One region of the Caulobacter sp. KR2-114 genome, then DNA from elsewhere that is predicted to be linked to it. Evidence: predicted binding sites of a transcription regulator. Region 1 holds the regulator's gene; each other region holds the start of a gene.

What was found. Region 1 encodes LexA, which represses DNA repair genes until DNA is damaged. Its sites were predicted from a motif close to ATGTTCNCNANNTGTTCT; they were not measured.
Region 2: ACO2Q3_RS10550 (putative DNA modification/repair radical SAM protein) is a predicted target of LexA. The motif match lies at 4,372-4,389, and genes of this name have one in related genera.
Region 3: recA (recombinase RecA) is a predicted target of LexA. The motif match lies at 4,613-4,630, and genes of this name have one in related genera.

What each region holds. Positions count from the first base shown of each region.
Region 1 is NZ_JBMSEC010000002.1:420,769-428,072, forward strand. Features, by position in the region: gene ACO2Q3_RS08145 (anthranilate synthase component II) at 1-526, shown strand, start outside; gene trpD (anthranilate phosphoribosyltransferase) at 540-1,556, shown strand; gene trpC (indole-3-glycerol phosphate synthase TrpC) at 1,553-2,341, shown strand; gene lexA (transcriptional repressor LexA) at 2,543-3,235, shown strand; gene ACO2Q3_RS08165 (ComEC/Rec2 family competence protein) at 3,216-5,267, opposite strand; gene gltX (glutamate--tRNA ligase) at 5,422-6,840, shown strand; gene gltA (citrate synthase) at 6,898-7,304, shown strand, end outside.
Region 2 is NZ_JBMSEC010000002.1:917,167-924,470, reverse strand. Features, by position in the region: gene ACO2Q3_RS10565 (gluconokinase) at 1-375, shown strand, start outside; gene ACO2Q3_RS10560 (pyridoxamine 5'-phosphate oxidase family protein) at 474-1,001, shown strand; gene ACO2Q3_RS10555 (UdgX family uracil-DNA binding protein) at 1,651-3,087, opposite strand; gene ACO2Q3_RS10550 (putative DNA modification/repair radical SAM protein) at 3,091-4,359, opposite strand; gene ACO2Q3_RS10545 (MATE family efflux transporter) at 4,498-5,838, shown strand; gene ACO2Q3_RS10540 (hypothetical protein) at 5,835-7,304, opposite strand, start outside.
Region 3 is NZ_JBMSEC010000001.1:422,255-429,558, reverse strand. Features, by position in the region: gene ACO2Q3_RS01820 (EAL domain-containing protein) at 1-182, opposite strand, end outside; gene ACO2Q3_RS01815 (NUDIX domain-containing protein) at 322-834, shown strand; gene ACO2Q3_RS01810 (phosphatidylinositol-specific phospholipase C1-like protein) at 831-1,952, shown strand; gene ACO2Q3_RS01805 (glycine zipper 2TM domain-containing protein) at 2,026-2,790, shown strand; gene ACO2Q3_RS01800 (sugar-transfer associated ATP-grasp domain-containing protein) at 2,950-4,119, shown strand; gene ACO2Q3_RS01795 (hypothetical protein) at 4,243-4,509, shown strand; gene recA (recombinase RecA) at 4,733-5,809, shown strand; gene alaS (alanine--tRNA ligase) at 6,503-7,304, shown strand, end outside.

The DNA.
Region 1 (7,304 bases):
TGGGGCGGAGACCACGGTCTATCGCAACGACAAGATCACCGTGCAGGACGCCCTGGCCCTTCGCCCCGAGGCGGTGCTGCTGTCGCCGGGTCCGTGCACGCCCAACGAGGCGGGCATCTGCCTGCCGCTGATCTCCGGCGCGCCGGACGACCTGCCGATCCTCGGCGTCTGCCTGGGCCACCAGGCCATCGGCCAGGCCATGGGCGGCGAGGTGATCCGCGCCAAGGCCCTCATGCACGGCAAGACCAGCCCGATCCACCACGCCGGCAAGGGCATCTTCAAGGGCCTGCCCGACCCATTCACCGCCACCCGCTACCACAGCCTTTCGGTGCGGCGCGAAACCCTGCCCGACGTGCTGGAGATCACCGCCTGGACCGACGACGGCGAGATCATGGGCTTCCAGCACAAGACCCGACCGCTGCATGGGGTGCAGTTCCACCCCGAGAGCATCGCCACCGAGGGCGGCCATCAGCTGCTGCTGAACTTCATGGATCTGGCGAGCGTGCAGCGCCTCGTCGAGGCCTGAGCGCGGCGAGATCATGTCTGACGCCTTCAAGCCGCTGCTGGCCAGACTCGCCGACGGCGCCACCATGGACGAGCCCGACGCCGAGGCCTTCTTCGCCGCCTGTCTGCGCGGCGAGCCGAGCCCGGCGCAGATCGCCGCGGCGGTCACCGCCATGCGCATGCGCGGCGAGACCGTCGGCGAGATCACGGCCTGCGCGCGGGCCATGCGGCGGGCCGCCACGGTGCTGGAGCACCCCTTCCAGGTGATCGACGTCTGCGGCACCGGCGGTGACGGGCTGCACACCCTGAACATCTCCACCGCCGTCGGCTTCGTGGCCGCGGGGGGCGGGCTGAAGGTCGCCAAGCACGGCACGCGCGCGGTGTCGTCGCGTTCCGGGTCGTCGGACGTGCTGGGCGCCCTCGGCGTGAACATCGCGGCGGGCCCCGACCGGCAGCGCGAGGCGCTGGAGCGCGCGGGGATCTGCTTCCTGTTCGCGGTCGCCCACCACGGGGCGCTGCGGCACGTGATGCCGGTGCGCCAGGAGCTGGGGTTCCGCACCGTGTTCAACCTGCTGGGGCCGCTGTCCAATCCGGCGGGGGCGCAGCGCCAGTTGCTGGGCGTCTACGACCCGCGCTGGGTCGAACCCCTGGCCAGGGTGCTGGGGGCCCTGGGCGCCGAGCGCGCCTGGGTCGTGCATGGCGAGGGCCTCGACGAGATGAGCACGACCGGGGTCACCCAGGTCGCCGAGTGGCGCACCGGCGCCGGCGTCCGCCTGTTCAATGTCACCCCCGAGGCCGTGGGCCTGCCCCGCGCCGCGCTTTCGGACCTGACCGGCGGCGACGCCGCGGCGAACGCCGAGGCCCTGCGGGCGCTGCTGGCCGGCGCCATGGGCGCCTATCGCGATATCGTCCTGCTCAACGCGGCGGCGGCCTTCCTGGTGGCGGACCGGGCCGAGACCCTGCGCGAAGGCGTCGACATGGCCGCCCACGCCATCGATTCCGGCGCGGCCCTGCGGGCGCTGGACACCCTCGTGGAGATCACGCGAGCATGAGCGACATCCTCGCCAGGATCGCGGCCTACAAGCGCGAGGAGGTCGCCGAGCGGCGCGCGACGGAGACTCAAGGGCAGGTCGACGCGCGCGCCGCCCTCGCCTCGCCGCCCCGCGGTTTCCGCGCTGCCCTGGAGCGGGCGCACGCGCCAGGCCGTCTGGCGCTGATCGCCGAGATCAAGAAGGCTTCGCCGTCCAAGGGGCTGATCCGGCCGGACTTCGACCCCACCGCCCACGCGAGGGCCTATGAGGCCGGCGGCGCGGCCTGCCTGTCCGTGCTCACCGACACCCCCAGCTTCCAGGGGGCCGACGCCTACCTGACGGCGGCCCGGCAGGCCGTCGCCCTGCCCGCCCTGCGCAAGGAGTTCCTGGTCGATCCCTGGCAGGTGGCCGAATCCCGCGCCCTGGGCGCCGACGCCATCCTGGTGATCCTGGCCATGGTGGACGACAGCCTCGCCGCCGACCTGATCGCCGAGGCGGCGCGGTTCGGCATGGACGTGCTGATCGAGACCCATGACGAGGCCGAACTCGACCGCGCCGTGGCGCTGGGCGGCGGCATGATCGGCGTCAACAACCGCGACCTGCGCACCTTCGTCACCGACCTGGCGATCACCGAGCGCCTTGCGGGCCGGGTTCCTGCCGGAGCCCTGCTGGTCACCGAGAGCGGCATCTTCACCCCCGCCGACGCCGCCCGGCTGGAAGCCGCCGGGGCGGTGGCGATGCTGGTCGGCGAGAGCCTGATGCGCCAGGCCGACGTCGCGGCCGCCACCCGCGCCCTGCTGGGCTGAGCCGCGACTCGGGCGCCTGTGGAGACCTGCTTCCGGCTGGACGGCCGGATTCACCGTCGCGGGGCGTTCATCGCCTCCCTATCCCCTTGAAATCACGTTGCTTTGCCGTTCACTTGACATTAAGAAAGAACGCCTAGAGAACATCCAAATGTTTTTGGTTTGTTCCTGACCGGCGCTCCGGCGGGTGAAGGCGAGGCGGCGATGCTCACGCGCAAACAACACGAACTGCTCATGTATATCCATGAGCGGATCAAGGAGACCGGAGTCTCGCCGTCGTTCGACGAGATGAAGGAGGCGCTGGATCTGGCCTCCAAGTCGGGAATTCACCGCCTGATCACGGCGCTGGAGGAACGCGGCTTCCTGCGCCGCCTGCCGCACCGGGCGCGGGCGCTGGAGGTCACCAAGCTGCCGGAACAGGCTACCGCCGCGGCGCCGCCCAAGGGCCGGTCCGCCTTCCGTCCGCAGCTGATCGAGAACGCCGGCCCCGCCGCGCCGGTCGCGGCCAACGACGTGCGCGACCTGCCGGTCCTCGGCCGTATCGCCGCCGGCACGCCGATCGAGGCCATCCAGCACGAGCGCGACCGCCTGCAGGTCCCCGAGAGCATCCTGGGCGCCGGCGAGCACTATGTGCTGGAGGTGCAGGGCGACTCGATGATCCAGGCCGGCATCCTCGACGGCGACTATGTGGTGATCCGCAAGACCAGCACCGCCAACTCCGGCGAGATCGTCGTCGCCCTAGTGATGGGCGAGGAAGCCACGCTGAAGCGCCTGCGCAAGAAGGGCGCCTCGATCGCCCTGGAGGCCGCCAACCCGGCCTACGAGACCCGCATCTTCGGCCCCGACCAGGTGGCCGTGCAGGGCAAGCTGGTGGGGCTCATTCGCCGCTATCACTAGCCTGCGACCAGGGACGGCGTCCGCGCACGTCCTGGGCCCAGACCACGTTCCAGCCCCGCGACGCCCGATAGAGCTCGGCTGAGCCGCCGCGGGCGAAGTCCTCGCCGGTGAGCATCGGCTTGCCCGCGCAGGCCGGGGTGGCGGCGACCTTCGTGGCGCGGATCAGGATCAGGTCGGCGTTGCGGCAGAGGTCGTCCAGCTCGGCTCCGGCCGGCGTGCGGTGGATCCACCACAGCACCACGCGGCCACCGCTGGCGGTGACGGCGCCGCAGATCCGCCGGTCGCAGTCGAACGGCCGGGTGCGGGCCGGATCGTCGTCCTCCAGCATGAAGGCCTGCCGCCGCGACCACATGTCGGCGGCGAACAGCCTGACCTTGGGCCGCAGCAGCCAGGCGGTATGGCCGTCCTGCACGGCCGCGGCCGCCGCATCCGACGCCACCCAGACTTCCGGCGCCGGGGGCCGGGGCCACAGGCTCACCATCAGGGCGCACGGCAGGCCGATCCAGCGCAGGCGGCCCTTCCAGAGGCACAGCATCAGGATGCCGAGAAACGCGACCGGCAGGGTGAAGTCCGGCTTGCTGGGCACGGTCCACACCGACCAGGGCAGGCCGGAGAACCAGCCCGACACCCGATAGAGCAGGTCGATGCCCCAGCCGGCGAGCGCCAGCAGCGGCGCGCCGAGGTGGAAGGTCTCCGCCAGCGCGCCCAGCGCCAGGGCCGGCATGATGACGAAGGTCTCCAGCGGCTCGGTGACCAGGTTGGCGCCCAGGCCATAGACGGCGGTGCGATTGAAGTCCTGCACCCCGAACGGCTCGGTGGCGAGGCCGGCCACGAAGCTGGCGGCCAGGCTGATCGCCAGCCAGCCGAACCCCTGCTGCACAACGCGGATCGGCCAGGGGACGCTGATCGGATGCGGCCGTCGCGGCCAGACCTCGGCCAGGGCCACCAGCGCGGTGGTGGCGGCGAACGACATCTGGAAGCCGGGCTGGACGATGGCCTCCGGCTGCAGCAGCAGGATGGTCAGGGCGGCGATGGCCAGGACGTGCAGGCTGATCGCCCGCCGGTCGACCAGGATGGCGCCGAACACCAGGCTGGCGGTGATCGCCGAGCGCTGCGCCGGCGGCGGCGCGCCGGACACCAGCAGGTACAGCAGGATCGCCGCCAGGCCGACGGCCGCGGCCACCTTCTTGCCCGGAACCCGCAGCGCCAGCCAGGGCCACAGCGCCACCAGCAGCCGGACCGCCAGGAACACGAAGCCGCCGACGATGGCCATGTGCACGCCGCTGATCGAGATGATGTGCGCCAGGCCCGAGTTGCGCAGGCTGGTCTGATCGTCGTCGGACAGCCAGGCCTGGTAGCCGGTGATCATCGCCACCCCGAGCCCGGCGGACTTTGCGTCCATGTCGCCGGCTATGCGGCGGCTCAACGCCCAGCGGGCCTGGTTGATCGCCAGCTCGATCCGCAGGGCGAGCGGCGGCGGCGGCAGGCTGATCAGTTCGGGCGAGGCCTTGGAGAACCCCACCGCGCCGATGCCCTGGAAATATTCGTCCCGGGCGAAATCGTAGGCTCCGGGACTGGCCGGGGCTGGCGGGGGGCTGATGAAGGCGGCCAGGCGCACCGCCCTGCCCGGCCCGATCATGAGGTCGCCGGGGACGGTCACCCGCAGGCGGTTGGGCAGCTGGTCTCGGCGCAGGCGGCCGATGCGCACCGGGGCGATCATCAGCCGCGCCCGTCCGGAGGCGGCGCTCGGCACGTCGGTGACCCAGCCTTCGACCAGGGTGCTCTGCGAGAACGGCGCGATCGGCGCGGCGACCCGCAGGGTGCGGATGCGGCCGGCCGCCAGCCCGCCGGCGAACAGGGCGGCGTAGAGGACGAGGATGATCAGGGCGCGGCTTCGGCTCCAGCGGCGCGCCGCCAGCGCCAGCAGCGTCGCCGCCCCGGCGAGCGCCAGCAAGGGTCCCAGCGGCGGCTCGTCTGGCAGGGCGAAATACACCGCCGCGCCGCCGCCGAACGCGATCGGCGCCCCCAGCATCCAGCGGTCGAGCTGCGCCGCGCCCTCGGCGGCCAGCCAGGCCCGCAGCGCGGCCGTACTAGGAAGCCGCGCGCGGCGCGTGCTAAGAGGCCGCGCCCTCGACCCGGGCGCCCACGCGCCCGGCCCGGCCCGTTCTCCCGCAATCGGATCACCTATGTCCTCCGCCCCCAAGTCTCCTGTCGTCACCCGTATCGCCCCGTCGCCCACCGGTTCCATGCATATTGGCAACGCAAGGTCGGCGCTTTTCAACTGGCTGTATGCAAAGCACACCGGCGGCACGTTCCTGTTGCGCATCGAGGACACCGACCGCGAGCGCTCCACCGAGGCCTCGGTGCAGGTGATCTTCGACAGCCTGAGCTGGCTGGGGCTGCAGTGGGACGGCGAGCCGGTGTTCCAGTTCGCCCGCGCGGCGGTGCACAAGGCGGCCGTGCAGCGGCTGATCGAGGCCGGCCACGCCTACGCCTGCTACATGACCGTCGACGAGGCGGAGATCCTCAAGGAGAAGTCCCGCGCCGAGGGCCACGCCCTGCGCTCGCCCTGGCGCGACCGCACGCCGGGCCCGATGGAACAGGGCAAGCCGCATGTGATCCGCTTCCGCACCCCGGACGAGGGCGAGACCGTGGTGGAGGACCTGGTCCGCGACACGGTCCGCTTTCCCAACAAGGACATCGAGGACTTCGTCCTGCTGCGGACGGATGGAACGGTGATCTACAACCTCGGCGTCACCGTCGATGATCACGACATGGGCGTCACCCACGTGATCCGCGGCGAGGAGCACCTGAGCAATGCCGGACGCCAGACCCTGCTCTATCGCGCCCTGGGCTGGCCGGTTCCGACCTTCGCCCACTTGCCGCTGATCCTGGGCAAGGACGGCGGCAAGCTGTCCAAGCGGCACGGCGCCCAGTCGGTGGGCGAGTTCCGCGACATGGGCTACCTGCCTGAGGCGGTGCGCAACTACCTGGCCAAGCTGGGCTGGGGGCATGGCGACGACGAACTGTTCACGGACGATCAGGCGATCGCCTGGTTCGACGTGCGCGACGTGGTCAAGGCCGGCGCGCGCCTCGACTTTGACAAGCTGAACCACGTCAACAACTGGCACATCCGCCGCGCCGACGACGCCCGCCTGGCCGGCCTGGTGCTGCCGATCCTGCAAGGCCGCGGCCTGGATCTGCCGGCCGATGCGACCGCGAAGCTCCAGGTCGTGATCCCGCTGGTCAAGGAGGGCGCAAAGACCCTCATCGAGCTGGCGGATTTGTCCATTTACGCCCTGAAATCCCGGCCGCTGTCGCTGGACGACAAGACCCTGGGCCACCTGAACGACGAGACCCGGGCGCGCCTGGCGCGTCTGCTGGAGCACCTGCGCGCGGCCAACGACTGGACCCCTGCGGGCCTGCAGGAGTCCTTGAAACTGTTCGCGGAATCCGAAGGTGTCGGGCTGGGCAAGATCGGCCCAGCCTTACGTGGCGTCCTCTCCGGCGGCGCCCCCGCGCCGGACCTCGGCAGCGCCCTCGCCTCCCTGGGCCGGGAGGAGAGTTTCGGCCGCATTCAAGACGCCCTTTCGCAAGTGCGGTAAGGCGGTATAAGGGCCTCGAACACGCGTTTGCGCTCATGAATTTTGAAGGGGAACGGCATGGCTGATTACGCCTCGTTGTCGATCGGCGGAAAGAGCTACGATCTGCAGGTGATCAAGGGCACCACCGGCCCGGACGTCGTCGATGTGCGCAAGCTGTACGGCGACGCCGACGTCTTCACCTACGACCCCGGCTTCACCTCCACCGCCTCGTGCGAGAGCAAGATCACCTACATCGACGGCGACGCCGGCGTGCTGCTGCACCGCGGCTATCCCATCGAGCAGCTGGCCGAGAACTCCTCGTTCCTCGAGGTCTGCTACCTGCTGCTGAACGGCGAGCTGCCGAGCGCCAGCGAGTTCGCCGACTTCGAGAAGACCATCACCTACCACACCATGCTGCACGCGCAGTTCGATCGGTTCTTCACCGGCTTCCGCTCCGATGCGCACCCGATGGCGATCATGACCGG
Region 2 (7,304 bases), 500 kb from region 1:
AACGTCGCCAGGATGGCCGCCGGCGAGCCGCTCACGGACGCCGACCGCGCCCCCTGGCTGCAGGCGGTGGCCGCGCAGATCGACGCCTGGATCGCGGCGGGGCAGGGCGGGGTGATCACCTGCTCGGCCCTGAAGCGCGCCTACCGCGACCGGCTGCGACGGCCGGGCGTGCTGTTCGTGTTCCTGGCCGCCGCGCCGGACGAGGTGTCCCGGCGACTTGAGGCCCGCCGCGGCCATTTCATGCCGGCCACCCTGGCCGGGAGCCAGTTCGCGACGCTCGAGCCGCCGGGCGCCGACGAGGCGGTGCTGACGCTGGGCAAGGGAACGCCAGAGCGCCTGGCGCGGGCGGTGGCCGAGGCTGTCGGAGGGCCTTGAGCCCCGCCGGGGTGTGGGTCACAAACCCCTGGCAACGCTCGGAACCGCCCTGCCGACAAGGGATTGAGGTCTGACCATTCACCTCCGGGAGAGACCTCATGAGCACCGATCCGCACGACAAGGCCGAAGTCGAGCAACGCCTGTGGAAGGAGATCGCCAAGGGCCGCTACGGCATGCTGGGCCTGACCAACGTCACCCCGGCGCAGCACTTCCAGCCGATGACCGCCTTCGCCGAGCCTGAGACCGGCCAGATCTGGTTCTTCACCCGCAACGACACCGACCTGGCGCGCAGCGCCGAGCGCGGCGGCCAGGCGATGTTCGTGATCCAGGCCAAGGACCAGGAGCTGCAGGCCTGCATCGGCGGCTATCTGCGCACGGTTCGCGACCCCGACCGGATCGACAGGTACTGGGGGCCGGTGGTCGCCGCCTGGTACCCGGAGGGCAAGGACGACCCCCGCCTGACCCTGCTGCGCTTCGACGTCGCCGACGCCCAGGTCTGGCTGTCTGAACAGGGCCCGCTGAAGTTCGGCTTCGAGATCGCCAAGGCCAACCTGACCGGCCAGGAGCCGGACGTGGGCTCGCGGGCGTCGCTGGACCTGCGCGGCGGAACCCCGACGCAGCACTGACGAAAAATCTCCTCCCCCCTTTGGGGGAGGGGAATTGCATATGGACTTTGGCTATCAGGGAGCCTGTCCAAGCAAGCCCGCTTCGATGGTCGAACCCGCTTCGTCGATGGTCGGAACGAGAACAAAACGGATTCAAAGGGCCGCTTTGCATTGCTTCGGCGCTCGGGCCGCCAGTCTCGAAGCCAATTCCATATGCGATTCCCCTGCCCCTTGCGGGGGGACGAGAACGGTTCTCTTCCCCCCTTGGGGGAAGTACCCGCGAAGCGGGGGATGGGGGCTCCAGCGGAGAACCGACCTAGCCTTCCCATTCTCCGCGCGCCACGAGGACGATCATCTGCACGCCAGGTTGTCGCGCACGTCGACGGCCGCGATGCGCACCGTGCACACGCCCTGGTCGCGCAGCCACCGATCGCGAAAGGGTGCGGGCCCTGTCGATCGTGCGCTTGGGCGCATCCATGGCAGAGCTCTACCGTGGATGGAACAAAATGGGAACTGTCGGCGCCTGGCTGGAGCCCCCATCCCGGCCTTCGGCCGTACTTCCCCCAGTGGGGGAAGAGAACGGTAACGGCGCTTCTCCTCGCCTCTTTGGGGCCCACAAGGGGGAGGGGGACCCCCGAAGGGGGTGGAGGGGGCCTCGGCCAGCGCCCGGCTACCCCGCCAGCCTCCACGCCAGCGCCAGGTCCTCGACCAGCGCCGCATAGGCCTCGCGCCGCGCCCGCTCGTCGGGAACGCGCAGCAGGAACGAGGGGTGGTAGGTGACGACCGCCTGCGACTGGTCGGGCAGCTGCAGCGCCTGGCCCCGGTTGGCCTTGATCGGGACGGCCTTGCCGAACACGGCCAGGGCGGCGGTGGCGCCGAGGGCGACGATCACCCGCGGGCGCACCAGGGCGCGCTCGGCGTCCAGCCACCAGCGGCAGGCCTGCACCTCGCCGGCGTTCGGCGTCTTGTGGATGCGGCGCTTGCCCTGCGGCTCGTGCTTGAAGTGCTTGACGGCGTTGGTCACCAGCACCTGAGCGCGGTCGGCGCCGGCCTCGGCCAGCGCGCGGTCCAGCATCTGGCCGGCAGGGCCGACGAAGGGGCGCCCGGCCAGGTCTTCCTGATCGCCGGGTTGCTCGCCCACCAGCATCAGCCGGGCGCCGTCCGGGCCCTCCGAGGCCACCCCCTGGGTCGCGTCCTTCCACAGATCGCAGCGGCGGCAGGCCTGCACGCCGGCGGCGACCTGATCGAGGCTGGCCGGCCGCTCGGCCGGATCCGGCGGCGGCGGCGGCCGTGCGCGGGCGGGCGTCCTGCGGGCGCGGGCGGGCTCTGTGGCGGGGCTGGCGACCATGGCGGCGGTCCTGGCTTCGGCGGCGTCGATCAACTCCGGAATGAGCCGCGCCTCCGGAAGGTTGCGCCAATAGCGCTGCGGCATCTCCTTCTTCATCATCCGCACCTTCAGCCGGGCCGGATTGAAGATCGCCGCGTAGTAGGCCTGCCAGTCGCCCTCCAGGGCGTCCTCCGCCGGGGCGTCGGCCCGGGTCGCGCCGGGGCCGAAGGTCAGCTGCCGGCGATCCCAGTGCGCCGAGACCTCTGGCGTCAGGATCGAGAAGGCCTGGTTGGCGTAGCGGGCGGCGAACCAGGGCGCCATGCGCTCCACCACCCGGTGCGGCGGCTCGAACCAGGCGATGAAGCTGTCCGGCGGCGCGCCGGGGACCTGCCGGAAGCGCACGAAGGCCTGCATCTTGTGGGCGGCCTGGCGCACGGCGCGGGCCAGGTGTCCGGCGTGCGCCACCTCCGGGTCCGCGGCCAGGCGCATCAGCTCCGGCTCGTCCCTCAGCCGCCACAGCAGCCGATAAAGGCGGTCGAACCGGTCCTCGGCGCGGTGCAGCACCACGTCCGCGGCCAGCGCCAGGAAGGGCGCCGGGGCGGTGAAGGCCGTCCCGGGGGGCGGGTCGGGCAGCACGTCCGCGTCCGCGAACAGGTCGCCGCCGCCGCCCGCCACCCGCCAGCGCACGGTGTCGGGCGACGCGCCCGCCAGGCGCAGGGTTCGCGCCGCGGCCCGCCACCCTGCGAGGTCGATCTCACTCTCCAGGGTGACGACGGGCACGGCTCAGAACAGCTCCAGCTGCTGCGGCGCGCTCCCCGCCGCCTTGCCGGTGACCACCTGGCGCAGATCGGCGCGATCGGCGGCGGCGCCGGGCGTCCAGCCCTCGGCGACGATGAAGGCCTGGATGGTCTTAAGGCTGCGGACCAGGCCGCGCACGTCTTCCAGCCGCACCCGCCTGACCCGGCGCATCACCAGCAGCCGGTCGACGCTGCGCACCCCCAGGCCCGGCACGCGCAGCAGGGTCTCGCGGTCGGCGCGGTTGACGTCCACGGGAAAGCCCTCGCGGTGGGCGAGGGCCCAGGCCAGCTTGGGGTCGATCTCCAGGTCCAGGTTCTGGTCCTCGGCGATGATCTCGCCCCGGCCGAAGCCGTAGTACCGCATCAGCCAGTCGGCCTGGTACAGCCGGTGCTCGCGCATCAGCGGGGCGCGTTCCAGCGGCAGGCGGGCGGTGGCGTCGGGGATCGGGCTGAACGCCGAATAGTAGACCCGCTTCAGCCCGTACGACCCGTACAGCTGAGCGCTCTGCGCCAGGATCTCGCCGTCCGGCGCGCCGTCGGCCCCGACGATCAGCTGGGTCGACTGGCCGGCGGGGGCGAAGCGCGGGGCCTTGGCCTTGGGCCGGGGGGTGGAGGCCTTGGGGCGAGGCGTCGGGGCGTGTTCCTCCAGCCGCAGCCGCACGCGGCCCATGGCCCGGCGGATGCCCTGGGCGTCCTTTTCCGGGGCCAGATCGGCGAGGCTGGCGGCGCGCGGCAGCTCGACGTTGATCGACACGCGGTCGGCGTAGCGGCCGGCCTCCAGCACCAGTTCCGGCGACGCCTCCGGGATCAGCTTCAGGTGGATATAGCCTCGGAAATCATGCCCTTCGCGCAGGGTCTTCACCACGCGAACCATTTCGCCCAGGGTATAGTCCTCGCTGCGGATGATCCCAGACGACAGGAACAGGCCCTCGATGTAGTTGCGCTTGTAGAAGCCGAGGGTCAGGTCGACGACCTCCTCGGCGGTGAAGCGCGCCCGCGGGGTGTTGGACGACACCCGGTTCACGCAATAGGCGCAGTCGTACTGGCAGAAGTTGGTCAGCAGGATCTTCAACAGGCTGATGCAGCGCCCGTCGGGCGCGTAGGCGTGGCAGATGCCCATGCCGCCATCGGTCGACCCCACGCCCTTGCCGCCGGTCGAGTTGCGCCTTTCCCCGCCGGAGGAGGCGCACGAGGCGTCGTACTTGGCGGCGTCCGCCAGGATGGAAAGCTTCTGACGCAGGGAAAGCTGGGGCACCCCCGAACGATAGTGTTCTTGATTTGTTCTGTAAAGCGTTGCGGCCAGCCCGCCGAGCGCTTAGTCCGGCGCGGAGAATCCCGGGCATGGTGCCGGCGCCCTTCGCGTAGGGGCCTAGGGGACCTTGGGGGCTCGGCGATGGCTCAGGCGGCGGTGGGATCGGACGGTGGGGGGCTCAGCCGGGCGATCCTCGCCATCGCGCTGCCCGCCATGCTGACCAACGTCGCCACCGCCCTGTTCGGCCTGGCCGACATGTGGGTGATCGGCCGCCTGGGCGACGCGCCCGCCCAGGGCGGGGTGGAGGTCGGGGCCAAGCTGCTGACCACCGTGCTGGTGGTGTTCAACTTCCTGCGCTCGAGCACCGTCGCGCTCACCGCCCAGGCCGCCGGCCGCGGCGAGGAGGACACCCAGGCCGAGGTGCTGGTGCGCGCCCTGTTCCTGGCGCTGGTGATCGCCGCGCTGCTGCTGGCGGCCATGCCCTGGGTCAGCGCCGCCGGCTTGGCGGTGCTGGGGGCGCAGGGCGCGATCCGGGCGCAGGCCGGCGCCTATGTGGCGATCCGCTACTGGAGCGCGGCGCCCTTCCTGTTCGGCTCGGTGCTCACCGGCTGGCTGGTGGGGCGGCGGCAGGTGCGGGCGGTGCTGGCCGTCGAGGTCGGCTCCAACATCGTCCACGTCGCCCTGGACCTGACCCTGGTGCTGGGTCTCGGCCTGGGCGTCGCCGGTGTGGCGAGCGCGACCCTGGTGTCGGAGACCCTGAAGTTCACGGCCCTGGCGCTGATGGCGGCGCGCGAGCCGCCGGCCAGGCGGGCCCTGGCCGCGCTGCGCCACCGGGCGACCTGGGCGGCGGGCGAGATCGGCGCCCTGCTGCGGCTGAACCGCGATCTCTTCGCGCGCACGGTGCTGCTGATGGCCGTGGTCACCCTGCTGACCCGGGCCGGGGCGCGGCAGGGGGCGGTGGTGCTGGCGGCCAACGCGATCCTCTACCAGCTGTTCATGCTGTCGGCGCTGATGCTGGACGGCTTCGAGAGCGCCGCCCAGGTGCTGTGCGGCGAGGCCCTGGGCGCCGGCGACCGGCCGCGCTTCGAGCGGCTGGTGCGCGCGATCATGGTCTGGGGGATGGGCTTCGCCCTGGCGATCAGCGCCGTCTACGCCCTGGCGGGCGGGCCGCTGGCGGCGAGCTTCTCTACCGCCCCGGCGGTGATCGGCACGGTGCTGCGCTATCGCTGGTGGGCGGCGGCCCTGCCGGTGGCGGGCCTGGCCTCGTTCGTGCTGGACGGGGTGTTCATCGGCGCCAGCTGGACCCGGGCGATGATGCTGACCATGGCCGCCGCGCTGGCGGGCTACGTGCTGGTGCTGTGGCTCGGCCGCGCCCTCGGCAACGACAGCCTGTGGCTGGCCTACCTGACGTTCTTCCTGTTCCGGGCGGCCGGCCAGTCGATCGCGCTGCCGGGGCTGACCCGGCGCAGCTTCCAGACCTAGGGCGCCGAACGGCTCGGTCTGGTCGCCGCCGGCGCTGCACGCGGTTTGCCGAACTCGGCCAGATTGGCCACCGCGGGCGCGTCGCGCAGCTTCAGGTACAGCTTCCCGCCGGTCGGGCGCGGCACGCTGAGGGTCTCTCCGGTGAAGCCGTCGGGCACCGAGGTGGCGGTTTTGAAGCCCGGATCGGTCGAGACCGCCTGGATCAGGAACAGCCGCGCGCCCGCCAGCTCGCAGGTCTTCGGCCCGCCGCGGCCGCACTCCAGCGCCTTCAGCGCGGGCACGCGCACCAGCTGCGCCAGAGGCTGCCAGTCGCTGGCCACGCCCTTCTTCACCAGCCGGAACCGCAGCGGGCCGAACGCCGAGGCGCCGGGGAAGGCGCGGGTGTCCAGGGTGGCCACGGCGATCCGCGTGTCCTGCAACACCAGGCCGCCGGCGAAGGTCAGGGTGGTCATCGCCGCGCCGCCGCCGGCCGACACCTCCAGCACCTCGTCGCCGGAGAAGCTGGCCGGCGTCTCCGCCTGCACCGCGAACACCAGGGTGGCGCCGGCCGGAACCTCGGACCGGTCGGCCAGCTGCACCGGTCCCAGCGGCGGACGCTGCGTCTGGCGCAGGCTGGCGGCGATCAGGGCCACGTTCGGCCGGGGCGGGCCGACGGTGACCTTCAGCGGCAGGCTGCGTCCGTCCTTGAACGTCACGCTGGCGGAGACCGCCGCGCCGGCGGCGAAGCGGGACACGGCCGCCGGGTCCGCCGCCGCCAGGCTGATCTCCCCGCCCGCCGCGCCGACTGCGGGTTGGATCGGCGCGAAGGCGGCGCCATCCAGGCTGAGGCCCTTCACCTCGTCGAGGCCCGAGCCGCTCAGCACCCCGGTGGTGTCGCCGGCATGGAACGAGAAGCCTTCCAGGCGCCCGGCTTCGGCATAGGTCTGCAGCGGCATCACGTCGGGAGCGTCCAGACCCCACTGGCGCACCAGGATCGCCGCCGGGCCGGGCTGACGACCCTGCAGCGGCAGGGTGACCTGCAGCTCGCCCGGCTGCAGCCGCTTCCACTCCACGGGCCGCGGGTCGCCGCCGTGGTCCTGGAACGTCACGCCGCTGACGCAGGCATTGGCGGCCGCCTGCAGGCGGACCGTGGCGTCGTGGCCGACGGTGATGGCGCCCTCCTGGTCCGAGGCCAGGCCCCAGTGCTCGGCCTGCGCCGACTGCACGCGAAAGCGCGGGCCCTCGAAGGAGGTGAAGCCCCACTGGCCGGCGATCACGGCGTCGAGGCCGCCGCGCAGCTTCGCGGCGCCCAGGGGCCTGGCGTCGACGACCAGGCCGCCGCGGCTGGGATCGGCGCGGGCCGGCAGGTCCACCGACTGGCCGTCGGCGGTCTTCAGCCGCAGCGCCAGATCGTGGGCGTAGGGGGTGGAGAAGGTCAGCGGCGCGCCCTCGACCGGCAGCACGAGGTCCGGCTGGTTGGCGCACCA
Region 3 (7,304 bases), on a different contig from region 1:
GGCTGGTCGGCCAGGTCGACGAAGTCGCGCCACGACTGGCCCATCAGCGCGCGCTCGGACGATCCGGTCAGGGTGTTGGCGGCGCCGATCGCGAAGCTGATCCGCTCGTCCGGCGCGATCTCCACCAGCAGATCGGCGCTGGCGAAGGCGAAGCCGAGAAATCGATGCGGCGCAAAGCTCAAGAGGCCCCTCCAGGCGCCACGTTTGCGACAGACTGTAACGGATGCGGCTTAATTCGGGGTTTAGGCGCCCGGCGCGCCGCTTGGCGCCAGGGACGGCAGAACCCAGATTGGGCGCCATAAGCAACCGCCCGAATCGATCATGCGAGAACGCCATACCGCGCGGGTCATCCTGCTGGACGCCGACGACCGCATCCTGCTGATGAAGGGCCGCCTGCCCAGCGACCCGGGGGCGCCCGGCGCGTGGTTCACCGTCGGCGGCGGGCTGGAGGCCGGCGAGAGCGTGCTCGAAGCCGCCGCCCGCGAGATCGCCGAGGAGACCGGCTTCACCGACGCCGTCCTGGGGCCGGTGGTCTGGTACGGCGAGGGGATCGTCTACGACCGCAAGCGTCGTCCGCTCGTCTTGAAGGCCAGCTATGTGGTCGCCCGGTGCGCGGGGGGCGAGCCGTCCCGCGCCGGCTGGCAGCCGCTGGAGAGCGAACTGGTGGACGACATCCGGTGGTGGACGCTGGCGGACTTGCGGGCCTGCGCCGACGACATCTATCCGGACACCCTGCTGGAACTGCTGCCCGACGTGATGGCGGGCCGCTATCCGGCGGAGCCGCTGACCGTGTTCGTCGCCGAACGCCAGCCCCTGACCGAGGATCCCGCATGACCCCCTTGCTCGCCGCCGCCGTCGTGCTGGCCGCCGGTTGCGACCTGGAGAGACCGTCCGAGGCCCCCGGGTGTCGCCGCGCGGTGATCGACCGGACGGTGCGGATGAACCAGGTGCAGGCGCTGGGCACCCACAACAGCTACAAGCGGGCCATCGCCCCCAGCGAGATGGCGCTGCTGAAGACCACTGCGCCGAAGAGCGCCTATGGCCTGGACTACGCCCACCCGCCGCTGTCGCAGCAACTCGACGCCGGCGCCCGGGCGCTGGAACTGGACGTGCTCTACGACCCCGACGGCGGGCGCTACGCCGACCCGATGCTGCCGCGGGTGGTGCGCCAGTCCGGCCAGGCCACCGACCCCTACGACGCCGCGCCGATGCGACGGCCGGGGCTGAAGGTGCTGCACGTGCAGGACATCGACTACCGCAGCAACTGCGCCCTGTTTGTCGATTGCCTGAAGGAGATCCAGGCCTGGTCGCGGGCGCACCCCGACCACCTGCCGATCCTGATCACGATGAACCTCAAGGACGACGACGTGAAGGCGCCGGGCACGGTCCACGCGCTGAAGTTCGACGCCCGGGCGATGGACTCCATCGACGCCGAGATCCGCTCGGTGTTCGGCCCTGGCGAACTGATCACCCCAGACGACGTGCAGGGCCGCGCGCCCACCCTGCGCCAGGCCGTCCGCCGCCATGGCTGGCCGCGGCTGGGCGAGGCCCGGGGCAAGGTGTTCTTCGCCATGGACGAGGACGAGCCCAAGCTGGCGGTCTATCGCGGCGCGCGCCGCTCGCTGGAGGGGCGGGTGCTGTTCGTCAACACCACCGAGGCCTCGCCGGCCTCGGCCTACATCACCCTCAACGAGCCGCTGCAGCAGGCCGCCCGCATCCGCGCCGACGTCGCCGCCGGGCTGATTGTGCGCACCCGCGCCGACGCCGACACCGTCGAGGCCCGCAACAACGACACCCGCCGGCGCGAGGCCGCCTTCGCCTCCGGCGCGCAATTCGTGTCGACCGACTATATGCATGCCGATCAACGCTTTAGCGGCTACAGCGTAAGTATGCCGGGCGGTGTGGTGGGGCGTCTCGACCCGCTTCCGGCCGGTCCTCCGCCGCCCCGCTGAGCGGGCCGCGGCGCATCCAAAGCCGCCAAGCCGCGTTTGTGGCCCAGGGACAAATGTTTCTGGAGATACACACATGGCAAGGCACGCTCTCATTGCCGCCGCTGTTGCGGTCGCCGCGCTGACGCCGGCCATCGCCTCGGCGCAGAACGTCTGTGAACAGCGCAAGTCCGAACAGCGCGTCGGCGGCACCCTGCTGGGCGCCGGCGTCGGCGCCCTGATCGGCAGTCAGCTGGCTGGTCACGATTCTCGTGGCACCGGCGCCGTACTCGGCGCGGTCGGCGGCGGCATCATCGGCAACCAGGCCTCGAAGTCGAACCGCGACTGCTCGGGCTACGGCTACTACGACGGTAGCGGCGTCTGGCACGCCAACGTCAGCGGCTACTACGACCGCCAGGGCCACTGGATCGCGGCCAACGGCGGCGGCTACTACGACGCCAACGGCGTGTGGCGCACCCGCGGCCCCGGCTACATGGACTCCGACGGCTATTGGGTGGCCGACAACAACGCGCGCGCGCCGCAGCCCGCCTATGGCGCGCCGGCCTATGCGGGAAGCTACGGCGCCGACGTCGCCTACACCTCGCCGCGCTACGGCATCCGCCAGCGCGAGGACTGGCTGGACCGGCAGATCAGCGCCGGCGAGCAGGACGCTTCGCTGACGCCGCGGGAGTCGCGCAGCGTGCGCCGCGACCTGGCCGACATCCGCCGTCGCGAGGAGGCCTATCGCCGGCCGGACGGCACCCTGCGCGACCGGGACCGCGACTACCTGCAGTCGCGCCTGGATTCGCTGTCTGACCGCATCCGCGACCTTCGCGACAACGATCGTCGCGGCGCCTACTGACGCCTGACCGGGCCTTGAATGGCCTCTGGGGATCGCGCGCGGCGGCGTTTCGCCGCGCGCGGCTTCCCGCCTTCGCCACGGCTCAGATTCGTAACCAATTGGTCAACTTTGCCGGGTCAAATCAGCGTTAACGGTTTCGCGCCGAACGGATTGATTTGCATGGCTTTCGCGGCCGATCGCTTGCACTGGCCGGGGGAGGGCGGGGACGCCCCGGCGCAGCGCCGTCCGCACGGGCGTCTGACCGACGAGCCGATGATGAGTGTGCTGGCGCGTATCGCCGGGGAAACCGGCGCCCAACCGATGCGCATGATGCGCGAGTTCGCCGCCCTGTCGTTCGGCCCCGGCAAGATCAGCTTCAGCGACTACGTGCGGCTGCGGCTGTTCGACGACGCCTTCTGGGCCGGCGCCGACAAGCGCGGCGTGGCCGGCCGCCGCCGCGCCGCCGAGATCATGGCCCAGGCCAACCACGCCGACGGCCACGGCCTGGCCGCCAATCGCCTGGCCGCCCGCGCCTATCTCTCCGCCTTCGGCTTTCCCATGCCCCCGGCCGCCGCCATCTTCGCCCAGGATCTGGCCGCGCCGGGCGGGGCCCTGTTGCGCACCCGCGAGCAGCTGCGCGAATTCCTGGCCGACCCGTCGGTCTATCCGCTGATCGGCCGGCCGGTGCAGGCGCCGGCCGGCGTCGGCGAAGCGGTGCTGATGGGCGTCAACGCCGACAGCGACCGCTTGATCGGGCCGCCCGGACGCCCCTCGGTCGACCTCGACGGCTTCATCGAGCATGTCAGCGAGAACTACGCCGGCGGCTATCTGTTCGAGCGCCGCCCCTCGCCGCACGCCGCCTGGGCCAGGGCTCTCGGCGGCCACGCCCTGACCGTGCGCCTGATCACCGTGATGACCGACCAGGGCGCGCGGCCGTTCCGCCTGTGCGCCACCGCCGCGACCGCCGACGGCGGCGAGATCCTGCTGCGGCTGGACCCGCGCACCGGCGCGGTGATCGGCGCCAGCCAGGGCGCGGGCCTGGACTATCGCGCCCTGGATCGCCATCCGCAGACCGGCGCCGTGCTGACCGGCCGGGCGATCGCCGACTGGCCGGTGATGCGGGCCATGGCGCTTGAGGCCTCGCGCCTGCTGGCGCCGCTGTCGCTGATCGGCTGGGAGATCGCGCCCACCGACCAAGGGCCGGTGATCCTGGGCGTCGACGAGGCGCCGGACCTCGCGCCGCACCAGCTGGCCGATCGCCGCGGCGTGCTCACCGCCGACTTCCAGGCCTTCGTCGCCGCCCGCCGCGAGGCCCTGGCCGAGGCCGAGCAGCTGCGCCTGGAAGCCTGAGCCGGCTCCTCTCGCGCAGCCGTCCCGGCGCCGCCCTCGGGCGCGGCCGGTTCGTTCAACGGCCGCGGGAACTTCCTCTCCCGCAGCGCCTTTCTCCAGACACCGCCAGAGCTGGAGAAGGCCATGACCAACCCAACGCCGAACCAACCGTCGCCGGACACCGCCAAGCCGGCGGGCGCGGACAAGGGCGCCGGCGGCCCGGACGTGCAGGGCGAGGGCGACTACGAGGCCGCGCGCAAGTTCGACCGCGAGGAACGCAGCTTCGTCGAGTCCGGCAAGGTCGAGGCCGGCGCCAAGGCCGCCAAGGACGCCCTCGACGGCCCGGAAGGCGCCGACCTGGAAGCCGCCCGCCACGCCGCCGCCCGCGGCGAGACGCTCAAGAAACCCTGAGATTTCCGACCGATGCCGAGCCCGGCCCGGCGCGGAACCCATCCGCGCCGGCGTTGATATATCGGCTGCGACAATCCCGGACGCACCGCCTGATCCAGGCGTGAGAACATCTTGCGAACCTGGAACAAACACGGTACGAATTTCCCATCAGCGGGGGGCTTCGGCGCAGGACGTCGGGACCGCCGTCCGGTTGGCGGAATCATGGGATAAGGGCGGATTGGCAATGAGCAGCACGACGGCGGCGTTAAGACTGGTGGGCAAGGAAGAAGGCGACAAGCAGCGGGCGCTCGAGGCGGCCATGGCGCAGATCGATCGCGCCTTCGGCAAGGGCTCGGTCATGCGCCTGGGCGAGAAGAACAAGAACCTCGACATCCAGGCGGTGTCGACCGGTTCGCTGGGGCTGGACATCGCCCTGGGCATCGGCGGCCTGCCCAAGGGCCGGATCGTCGAGATCTACGGGCCGGAAAGCTCGGGCAAGACGACGCTGGCGCTGCATGTGGTGGCCGAGATCCAGAAGGCCGGCGGCACCGCCGCCTTCGTCGACGCCGAGCATGCGCTGGATCCGTCCTACGCCCACAAGCTGGGGGTGAACCTCGACGACCTGCTGGTGTCGCAGCCGGACACCGGCGAACAGGCGCTGGAGATCACCGACACCCTGGTGCGCTCGGGCGCGGTGGACATCGTGGTCATCGACTCGGTGGCGGCGCTGACCCCGCGGGCCGAGATCGAGGGCGAGATGGGCGACAGCCTGCCGGGCCTGCAGGCGCGCCTGATGAGCCAGGCGCTGCGCAAGCTCACCGCCTCGATCTCCAAGACCCATACCCTGGTGATCTTCATCAACCAGATCCGCATGAAGATCGGGGTGATGTACGGCAGTCCGGAAACGACTACCGGCGGCAACGCGCTGAAGTTCTATGCCTCGGTGCGCCTCGACATCCGCCGCACCGGCTCGGTGAAGGTGCGCGACGAGATCATCGGCAACAATGTCCGCGTGAAGGTGGTGAAGAACAAGGTGGCCCCGCCGTTCCGCGAGGTCGAGTTCGACATCATGTACGGCCAGGGCATCTCCAAGCTGGGCGAGATCATCGACCTGGGCGTCAAGGCCGGGGTGGTCGACAAGTCCGGCGCCTGGTTCTCCTGGAACAGCCAGCGCATCGGCCAGGGCCGCGACAACGCCCGCGAGTTCCTGAAGAACAATCCGGACATCGCCGCCCAGATCGAGGCTCAGGTGCGCGGCGCCGGGTCGAAGATCGAGGAAGAACTTCTGGTCGGCGGCCCCGAGCCGGGCGACGAGGAATAGGCGCCTCGTTCCTGGCCCTGGTTCCCCTGTCCTCGACGGGGGACCGGGGCGGGCGGCTCTGCAAACAAGCTTGGGCGGAATTCCCGCCTTCGGTGAACCGGCTGGCGCGCCCACCGCGCCCGGCCCCAAAAGCGGGTCGAGGAAAAGTGGACCCGGTTTTCCGCCCGCGACCCGCCTTGGCTATTTGGAATTGATCACTTGGCCTTTGGACAGGTCCAAAGGCCAAGTGATCGATGGAGCGCCGCGCCTTCATCCCCATCTCGGCTTCCCCAAGCGACGAGATTCGAAGGCCGGCTTGCGTGACGCGGCCGGACCGCCCGGACGGCCCCGCCAACCCGTCGCCCGCGGCGACCCCGCCCGGTCGCGTCACGCATATTCCCTCCACGACCTCTGGCCACGATCTCCGGCCACGATCCCGGCCACGATCCTGGCCGCTGCGTCGGGCGGCCGGCGGCGGCGATCCCGGCCTGAGGCCCTGGGGATCGGCGGAGCCCGCCTCAGAGGCTGTCGGACCCGCGTGCGGGCTCTCCCATGGCCGCCGCCCCGAACCCCGCCCACCGGGCATGCGTTGCGCGGGGACGCGCGGAACCGGCGATGGCTTTCGCTTTGTGGCGCGCGGGCGAGATGTTAGACGGCGCCCGATATCCAAACCGGTCGGAGGCAGCTCCCGCCGACAGATGCAAGTGAAGTCCGATGCCGACCTTGAACGACATCCGCAAACAGTTCCTCGGGTACTTCGCGGAGAACGGCCATACCGCCGTGCAGTCCGCCCCGCTGGTGCCGCAGAGCGATCCGACCCTGCTGTTCGTCAACGCCGGCATGGTGCCGTTCAAGAACTTCTTCACCGGCGCCGAGACGCCGGCCTGGCCGCGCGCCGCCTCGTCGCAGAAGTGCGTGCGCGCGGGCGGCAAGCACAACGACCTGGACAACGTCGGCTACACCACCCGCCACCAGACCTTCTTCGAGATGCTGGGGAACTTCTCGTTCGGCGACTATTTCAAGGAACACGCCATCGAGCTGGCGTGGGGCCTGATCAACAAGGGCTTCGGCCTGCCGAAGGAGCGGCTGCTGGTCACCGTCTACGCCGAGGACGAGGAAGCGCCGGAACTGTGGAAGAAGATCGCCGGCTTCTCGGACGACCGCATCATCCGCATCGCCACCTCGGACAATTTCTGGTCGATGGGCGACACCGGCCCGTGCGGTCCGTGCTCCGAGATCTTCTACGACCACGGTCCTGAGATCGCCGGCGGCCCGCCCGGCTCGCCGGACGAGGACGGCGATCGCTTCGTCGAGTTCTGGAACCTGGTGTTCATGCAGTTCGAGCAGTCGGCGGACGGCAGCCGGGTGAGCCTGCCCAAGCCGTCGATCGACACCGGCATGGGCCTGGAGCGGCTGACCACCATCCTGCAGGGCGTGCACTCCAACTACGACACCGACCTGTTCCGCACCCTGATCGCCGCCTCGGTCGACCTCACGGGCGTGAAGGCCGAGGGCG